DNA from 4 places in the Pseudomonas sp. GW821-FHT04C07 genome. Region 4 is predicted to be linked to each of the others. Evidence: predicted binding sites of a transcription regulator. Region 4 holds the regulator's gene; each other region holds the start of a gene.
The links. The regulator FliA, encoded in region 4, starts transcription of late flagellar genes. The targets are predictions, from matches to a motif close to CTAAAGTTTNNNNNNNNNNNGCCGNTAA.
Positions count from the first base shown of each region.

Region 1: motA (flagellar motor stator protein MotA) is a predicted target of FliA. The motif match lies at 1,048-1,075, and genes of this name have one in related genera.
Region 2: AC07UI_RS11000 (methyl-accepting chemotaxis protein) is a predicted target of FliA. The motif match lies at 1,082-1,109, and genes of this name have one in related genera.
Region 3: flgM (flagellar biosynthesis anti-sigma factor FlgM) is a predicted target of FliA. The motif match lies at 863-890, and genes of this name have one in related genera.

Region 1 covers NZ_JBWKTM010000008.1:67,749-69,949, forward strand. The annotation lists gene AC07UI_RS16090 (HDOD domain-containing protein) at 1-977, opposite strand, end outside; gene motA (flagellar motor stator protein MotA) at 1,143-1,994, shown strand; gene motB (flagellar motor protein MotB) at 1,998-2,201, shown strand, end outside.
Region 2 covers NZ_JBWKTM010000005.1:54,507-56,707, forward strand. The annotation lists gene AC07UI_RS10990 (LysR family transcriptional regulator) at 1-52, opposite strand, end outside; gene AC07UI_RS10995 (tellurite resistance TerB family protein) at 248-970, shown strand; gene AC07UI_RS11000 (methyl-accepting chemotaxis protein) at 1,145-2,201, shown strand, end outside.
Region 3 covers NZ_JBWKTM010000009.1:24,453-26,653, reverse strand. The annotation lists gene flgA (flagellar basal body P-ring formation chaperone FlgA) at 15-776, shown strand; gene flgM (flagellar biosynthesis anti-sigma factor FlgM) at 927-1,253, shown strand; gene AC07UI_RS17335 (flagella synthesis protein FlgN) at 1,302-1,769, shown strand; gene AC07UI_RS17330 (flagellar brake protein) at 1,861-2,201, shown strand, end outside.
Region 4 covers NZ_JBWKTM010000011.1:142,904-145,104, forward strand. The annotation lists gene AC07UI_RS20440 (protein phosphatase CheZ) at 1-13, opposite strand, end outside; gene AC07UI_RS20445 (chemotaxis response regulator CheY) at 44-415, opposite strand; gene fliA (RNA polymerase sigma factor FliA) at 582-1,322, opposite strand; gene fleN (flagellar synthesis regulator FleN) at 1,319-2,149, opposite strand.

The DNA.
Region 1 (2,201 bases), on a different contig from region 4:
CAGAGCAACGCTTGGGCCGGGTGCCAGAGGTCGGGCATTGTATGGTTGCGTGCACTCTGTGCGGCTTGCTGGTGCAGTTGCTGCTGAAGTTCGTCCATCGGTACTTGCAGATAAAGGCCGGTCAAGTACTGCCAGCGCATATTGTGCGGACTGTCCCAGGCATGCTGAGCCGACAGCGCCAGGCCGTTGGCCAGCAGCACGGTGTTGGCCGGCTGATTCAGCCAGCGGCGCAAGGCAGGGTCGGCGTCCAGTCGCTGTTGCTGACGCAAAGGGTGATCGCTGTCACGGGCGATGTGCAGAACCTTGACCAATTCCCGCTGCTCGTTGATCAACAAGCGATAGCCCTGCGCAACCCAGACCGGCAAGCGCCAGACTTCGACAAGCGCCAGGCACAATTCCAGCAGGCGCACACCGAACAATTGCTGTTCGACCTTGCGCGCTGACTCGCCCTTGTGAATCACCCTCAGCTCCCACTCTTCCAGCAATTGCGGATGCGTCAGCGTCAATGGCCAGAGCGGCGAAAGGAACAGCAAGCTGCCCCAATGGATGTCTTGCCACAGACGCGCCAGGCGGCTGGCGAACAGGCCGTTGGCCTGTTGTGTGGCGTGCTGGCTGATCAGTTGCAATTGCCGCAAGGCGATCGGGATTGCTTCCTGGGGCAAGGCTGGCAGGCGCGCGAGCAATTGTTCGGTGCGCTTCAAACCGAGACGATTGATCGCGATCTCAAGGTTTTCGGCCGGTTCGGTCATGTTTCCGTGGGTGTGGCGGTTGGCTTCGCGAATTACGCTGAGGGCCAGTGCGGGACTTTCTTGCATGAGCTCGGCGATATCGCGCATCGAACTGCGGTTATCGGCGATGGCTTTGCACACCCGGTCATGACTGGTTTGCGGCACCGGCAAAGACACGGCGTCGAGGAGCTTTATCCAGCCTTCGAGGGTCTTGGGTTTTGCAGTTGGGACTGTCGTTTCATTAATCATGGCTGGGCGCGATCATCATTCACAATTAACACGCCCAGAAGGGGGCAAACTGGCTTTTCGCCTTATCGGGCTATAGTCTGGCGCAGTTTTGCCGATAAGTAGAAGAAGAGTTTTATTAACTTCCGAATATGACCTTGAACCCGACTCAATAAGTACTCTCCTACTATGGCTAAAATCATCGGCATCATTGTCGTATTCGCGAGCGTGCTCGGCGGATACGTGCTCTCCCACGGCAAAATTGCCGCCCTGATTCAGCCTTTCGAGGTCGTGATCATTGGTGGTGCAGCCTTCGGTGCGTTCCTCCAGGCCAACCCCGGTTACATGACGCTGCACGTCCTCAAGAAAGCCCTGAGGATGTTCAGTTCGCGTTTCACTCACACCTTCTATCTGGAGGTGCTGGGCCTGATCTACGAGATCCTCAACAAGAGCCGTCGCGAAGGCATGATGGCGATTGAAAGCGACATCGAAGATGCAGCCGCCAGCCCGATCTTCGCCAAGTACCCGGCCGTGCTCAAAGATCAACGCATGACCGCGTACATCTGTGATTACTTGCGCATCATGTCCTCCGGCAACATGGCCCCCCATGAGCTTGAAGGCTTGTTCGACATGGAATTGTTCAGTCTGAAAGAAGATCTGGAGCATCCTTCTCACGCGGTCAACGGTATCGCCGATGCCATGCCCGGTTTCGGTATCGTCGCGGCGGTATTGGGTATCGTGGTGACCATGGCCTCTCTCGGCGAAGGTGACCAGAAAGCTATCGGCATGCACGTCGGTGCGGCGCTGGTCGGTACCTTCTTCGGTATTCTCGCGGCCTACGGCTTCTTCGGCCCGCTGGCTCATTCGCTGGCCCACGACGCCAAGGAAGAACTGAACGTCTACGAGGCCATCAAGGCTTCACTGGTGGCTTCGGCCTCCGGCATGCCGCCGTCGCTGGCAGTGGAGTTCGGGCGCAAGGTTCTGTACCCGGCGCACCGTCCTAGCTTCGCAGAGCTGGAACAAGCGGTTCGCGGTCGCTAAGTCATGGAAAATAATCAACCGATTATCATCAAGCGCGTCAAGCGCTACGCCGGCGGACATCACGGAGGCGCCTGGAAAATCGCCTTCGCTGACTTCGCGACGGCGATGATGGCGTTCTTCCTGGTGTTGTGGCTGTTGTCCACGGCGACCCCGGAACAGAAGATCGCCATCGCCGGTTACTTCAAGGACCCGATCGGTTTTTCCGAG
Region 2 (2,201 bases), on a different contig from region 4:
AGCCGGTTTCGGCCACAGCGATGAAGTGGCGGATTTGACGCAAGGTCATCATGGGGGAATTACCGGTTAGACGGTTTTATAGATTTGCTTGAGTGTATATCTTTTTAATCGATGGTCTGGTTCAGGACCGGGGCTTCGGTCAGGGCCAAGCAACATCTGGAAGCATTCTCGCCACGTGGAGGAGGGCGCTTCGATCTACGCTGTGGGCCTCAATGATCTGGTTAACCCCCGGTTTTGGAGGTGGCAAATGAATACACGCAGATTGCTCGATCAGTTGCTCAAGTCCGGTCAGGACATATTGCAAAACAAGGCCGGCGGCACTCAGAACAAATCGGTATCGGATAACGGCGCACTGGGCAGCTTGCTCGGCGGCAGTTCGGGCGGGCTTGGCAGTTTGCTCTCAGGCGTTGGTGGCGGCGCGCTGGCGGCGGGCGCGATGGGGCTGTTGCTGGGAAACAAAAAAGCCCGCAAGTTTGGCGGCAAGGCACTGACCTACGGCGGTCTCGCCGCGTTGGGCGTTTTGGCCTACAAGGCATACGGCAATTGGCAGGCACAGCAGGCTGGCGCACCACAGGCTGAGCCGCAAACCGTCGACCGCTTGCCGGCAGCGCAAGTTGAATTGCACAGCCAGGCGATCCTCAAGGCGCTGGTCGCTGCCGCCAAGGCCGACGGCCATGTCGATGAACGCGAGCGAGCGCTGATCGAGGGCGAATTCACCAGGCTGGACAACGATCAGGACCTGCAACGCTGGCTGCACGCCGAACTCAACAAACCCCTGGACCCGGCCGATGTCGCCCGCGCCGCCAGCACCCCGGAAATGGCCGCCGAGATGTACATCGCCAGCGTGATGCTGGTGGATGAAGAGAACTTCATGGAGAAGTCCTATCTGGATGAACTGGCGCGCCAGCTCAAGCTTGAGCCAGGCTTGAAAGCCGAACTGGAGAAACAGGTGCGCCAGGTTTCGCTGTGATCAGAGAAAGCGGGGGAATCGAAAGGATCGTCACTTTCTGCCCCACAGTAGCCATCCAGAGCAGATGCTGACTTTCTTCACCCTGGGTGAGACGTGGTGCGCAACCCACTGCTAAATGATGAGCCGCCCTCGGCTATACTCCCCTCCATTTGAATGCCCCCCCGAGGATTGACTGTGAAGAACTGGACGTTGCGCCAACGCATTTTGGCGAGCTTTGCGGTAATTATCGCCATCATGTTGCTGATGGTCATGGTCTCGTTCTCCAGTCTGCTGAAGATCGAGACCAGCGAGGAAACGGTCCGAACGGACGCTGTTCCTGGGGTGTATTACAGTTCGATGATTCGCAGCGCCTGGGTCGACAGCTACGTCCTGACCCAGCAGATCGTTGGCCTCTCCGGACATCGGGACATCAGCGCTGCTGACCAGGCGTTGTACAAGAGCTTCGAAGAGCGCTTGAAGGCGGAGATGGATAACTATCGCAGAACCGTCTTCGACTCGGACGATCGTGCCTCTTTCGACGAGTTTGAAGTGCGTCATCAAGCGTTCGATCAGACACTGAAGAACGTCATCGATCTCTATCAGCGCAAAGAATACGAACAGGCTCGCCTCGCGCTGGAGAATGAACTGACGCCTGCGTGGATCGCTGGCCGCAAGCATTTGAACGGCATGATTGACCGCAATCGTGATCAGGCGGGTAATGCCACCGGGGCTATCGGTTCCGCGGTAACCGCAGCAAAAATCAGTATGGGCGTCTCTTTACTGATCGCGGTAATCGCTGCCGGTCTGTGCGGTCTGCTGCTGATGCGCGCAATCATGGCGCCGATGAACCGGATCGTGCAGATCCTCGACATCATGCGTACGGGGGACTTGAGCAGGCGCTTGAATCTGGAGCGCAAGGACGAATTCGGTGCCGTAGAAACCGGCTTCAACGACATGATGACCGAGCTTACTTCTCTGGTTTCCCAGGCCCAGCGCTCTTCGGTGCAGGTCACTACCTCGGTTACGGAAATTGCCGCCACCTCCAAGCAGCAGCAGGCTACTGCGACAGAGACCGCTGCCACCACCACGGAAATCGGCGCCACTTCGCGAGAAATCGCTGCGACATCGCGCGATCTGGTGCGCACCATGACCGAAGTTTCTACCGCCGCCGACCAGGCTTCGGTGCTGGCTGGTTCTGGTCAGCAAGGCCTGGCCCGCATGGAAGACACCATGCGCTCGGTGATGGGGGCGG
Region 3 (2,201 bases), on a different contig from region 4:
GCTTTTTAACTGCTATGAACGCAAAAACGACATTTTTCCGACACCTGACATCAACGTATCGCAAATTGCTTTGCGCGTTGTCAGCGTTGTGCTTTTTCACCGCTGGCAGCCCTGCCGTTGCTGACCCGGTTACCTTGCCTGATCTGCTTATCGGCGTCACTCAAGGCTTTCTTGAATTCACCGTAGAAGATTATCTGGCAACCAGCCACACCGAAGGACGCTACGAAATTCAGGTCAATCAACTCGACCCTCGCTTGCGCATGCCGCTATGCGACAAGGAATTGACAGCGACGCTGGAAAGTCCGGCTCAGCCTTTGGGCCACGTAATCGTAAAGGTGCGTTGCGATGGCGCCTCGCCCTGGACCGTCTTCGTTCCCGCTCAAGTGCGCCTGTTTCGAGAGGTCGTTACCACCACTCGCCCACTTAAACGCGCCGGCATCATCGAACCTGAGGACGTCATCCTGCGCGAGCGCGACATCAGCCTGATCAATCAGGGTTATCTGACGTCGGTCGATCAGGCCATCGGTCAGAAACTCGTCCGACCAATGGTCAGCGATCAGGTCATTACCCTTGTCCACATGGAACAGGCGGAGGTCGTTCGCAAAGGCGATCAAGTGGTGATATCCGTTCGCAGCGGTACGCTCAATGTGCGAATGCCCGGCGAAGCGTTGTCCAACGGCGGTCTGAGCGAACAGATCAGGGTCAAGAATCTGAACTCTCAACGGGTAATCAAAGCGCGCGTGACCGCGCCGGGCCAGGTGGACGTCGCCATGTAGGGAACTGGCGCTGCACTCAGGCGTTCCCTAAACTGTGCCTCAAGCAAGGCAGGTGCCGACTCGCGCCGGCTCATCGAAAATTGAGCCTAAAGTTTTACCGGGTATGGCCGAAAACATGGCAAGCGTCCAAATACCCAGAGGTTTTCTATCATGGTCATCGATTTCAGCCGTTTAAACAGCTCCCCCTCACCCACAGGCAGTACGCGTACCAGCGGCAGCAAGGAAACCGGCGACGCCGGCAAATCCGCGCCGGTGATTACCCCGGCCGAACAGGCCAGTACCAGCCAAAGCGGGGAGTCGGTTCACCTCAGTAATGAGGCTCAACAGTTGCAGAAGGTCACTGACACGCTGCGCGATCAACCTGCTGTCGACAAAGCCCGCGTGGCCGAGTTGAAGCAAGCGATTGCCGATGGCAGCTATAAAGTCGACAGCAACCGTGTAGCCAGCAAACTGCTCAACTTCGAAGCCCAGCGCTAGCCAAAGGCCTGCGCCAGGCTTTTGGACGCTTAAAACCCAAGGCCAGCCATGCACGACACAAATTTACTGCAACTGATCACTGACGATTTTGCTCCAGCTCAACAGTTGCTGGAGTTGCTGCAAACCGAGGCCCTCGCTTTGCACGGTCGCGACATGCCACTGCTCGAAGATATTCTCGCGCAGAAACAGGCGCTGATCATTTTGCTTGAACAGCATGGGCGTTTACGCAGCCAGATCCTCATCAGCCTGAACCTGCCGGCCAGTCGAAGCGGCCTGGAACGACTTGCAGAGCAATCGTCCATTGGCGATCAACTGCTGTCTCAGAGCGACGAACTCAATCAGCTTCTGGCCAACTGCCAGGCAGCCAACGAACTCAACGGTCGTTCGATCCAGATCCAGCAAGCCACCACCGCCAATCAGTTGAAGATCCTCACCGGTGGCGAACCTCCTGCCCTTTATGATGCCCGCGGATCAACCTCCAAGCTTGCGAAGCCCCGCCCACTTAGTCAGGCTTGAATTCAGAGATGAGCGCTCTATCAAGACGCGAAACATGCTGGCAAAATGCCGGCTCTTGCGTGTGTCGTATTTGTCTGGAGATTGATGAACCGTGTTCAATGCCTTAAACGCAGAAGATGCTCCGCAGCCACCAAAGGCGCTCACTACCCCTTTGGAAATTGCCGCCAATCTGCGGTTGCTGCAAGAGAGCCATGATCCACTGATCATCACTTTTCATGAGCGCACCCAGCGCTTTCAGAGCTATCTGGTCGAAGTCGATCGAGACAGCACCATGATCGCCCTGGACGAGATGATTCCTCGCGATGGCGAACGCTTTCTGCTCAATGGCGAAGCGTTTCGCGTCGAAGGTTTCCACGACGGCGTGCGGATTGCCTGGGAAAGCACCGGCACTCTGACGATCGACGAATCCAATGGCAGTCGCTGCTATCGCGG
Region 4 (2,201 bases):
CGTTATGCTCCATAGCTCCCCCGTGGCGGACTGGCTCCGCATATCAACCGATGCGTTCGAAGATTTTTTCGATCTTCTCTTTCAGCGCCTGAGCCGTGAATGGTTTGACCACATAGCCGTTCACGCCGGCCTGAGCGGCTTCGATGATTTGCTCGCGCTTGGCTTCGGCCGTCACCATCAACACCGGCAGGTGCTTGAGCTTTTCATCGGCACGCACGTGGCGCAGCAAGTCGATACCGGTCATGCCGGGCATGTTCCAGTCCGTTACCAGAAAGTCGATGCTCCCGCTGTTGAGGACCGGAATCGCGGTAGTACCATCATCCGCCTCGACCGTGTTGGTGAACCCAAGGTCACGCAACAGGTTTTTTATGATCCGCCGCATCGTTGAGAAGTCATCAACGATGAGGATTTTCATGTTCTTGTCCAATTCGACCTCCAAGCAGTCTTAAAACGCGCCCAGCACCTGAACGCGCCATTCAATCAATTCGGCGTAACACTCAACGGTTGCATGGAGCACAACGGGCCGTGACCGGTGCGGCTACGCCATACCAGCCTCGTTCGCAGTGTCCCCACACTGCCTGTCAGCGCGCTCGCCACTCCCCCAAACGCCCCCGTAAACGGGCCGCGCACTGGCTGTGTAACTGGCTGACCCGCGATTCGCTGACTCCCAGGACCTCACCGATTTCCTTGAGGTTCAGCTCTTCGTCGTAGTACAGCGCCAACACCAGTCGCTCACGCTCCGGCAAATTGGCAATCGCGTCCGCCAACGCAGCCTGGAAGCGTTCATCTTCCAGATCACGCGACGGCTCGAGATGAGCACTCGCGCCATCCTCGTGCAGCCCTTCATGCTCGCCGTCCTGCAACAGATCGTCGAAGCTGAACAACCGACTACCCAAGGTGTCGTTCAAAATCCCGTAATAATCATCGAGACTCAATTGGAGTTCGGCCGCAACCTCGTGATCTTTAGCGTCACGTCCGGTTTTAGCTTCAATTGAGCGGATTGCGTCACTGACCATCCGGGTATTGCGGTGTACCGAACGTGGAGCCCAGTCACCTTTACGCACTTCATCGAGCATCGCGCCACGAATGCGGATCCCCGCATAAGTCTCGAAACTCGCGCCCTTGCTGGCGTCGTATTTGGTCGACACTTCCAGCAAGCCGATCATCCCGGCCTGGATCAGATCCTCGACCTGAACACTGGCTGGCAGGCGTGCCAGCAAGTGGTAGGCAATACGCTTGACCAGTGGCGCATAGCGCTCGATCAGCTCGTACTGGCTGTCACGTGCCGACGCCTTGTAGAGGTTGTACCCGCTGGCGCTCATAGCACCGGCCCTGCCGTTTGATGCACCAGCCGCTCGACGAAGAATTCCAGATGCCCGCGTGGATTGGCAGGCAGCGGCCAGGTATCGACTTTCTGAGCAATGGCTTTGAACGCCAGGGCGCACTTCGAACGAGGGAAGGCCTCATAGACCGCACGCTGCTTTTGCACAGCCTTGCGCACACACTCGTCGTAGGGAACCGCACCGACGTACTGCAAGGCCACGTCCAGGAAGCGATCCGTGACCTTGGTCAACTTGGCGAACAGATTGCGACCTTCCTGCGGGCTCTGCGCCATGTTGGCGAGCACACGGAAGCGGTTCATGCCATGGTCACGATTGAGCAATTTGATCAGGGCATAGGCATCGGTGATCGAGGTCGGCTCGTCGCAGACCACCAGCAGCACTTCCTGGGCCGCGCGAACAAAACTGACAACCGAATCACCAATACCGGCGGCGGTGTCGATCACCAGCACGTCGAGGTTGTCGCCGATATCGCTAAAGGCCTGGATCAGGCCGGCATGTTGGGCCGGGCTCAGATGCACCATGCTCTGCGTACCGGATGCTGCCGGGACGATGCGAATGCCGCCTGGCCCCTGAAGCAGTACATCGCGCAACTCACAACGCCCCTCGACCACATCGGCCAGAGTGCGTTTGGGTGTCAGTCCCAACAGAACGTCGACGTTCGCCAGCCCCAGATCGGCATCCAGCAGCATGACGCGCCGGCCGAGCTCAGCTAGAGCCAGGGACAAGTTCACTGACACGTTAGTCTTCCCGACGCCACCTTTGCCGCCGGTCACCGCAATCACCTGTACGGGATGCATGCTGCCCATGTTCTTTCTATACCTTGTCTTACTTAGACGGAGGCCACATAACTGGCTGCGC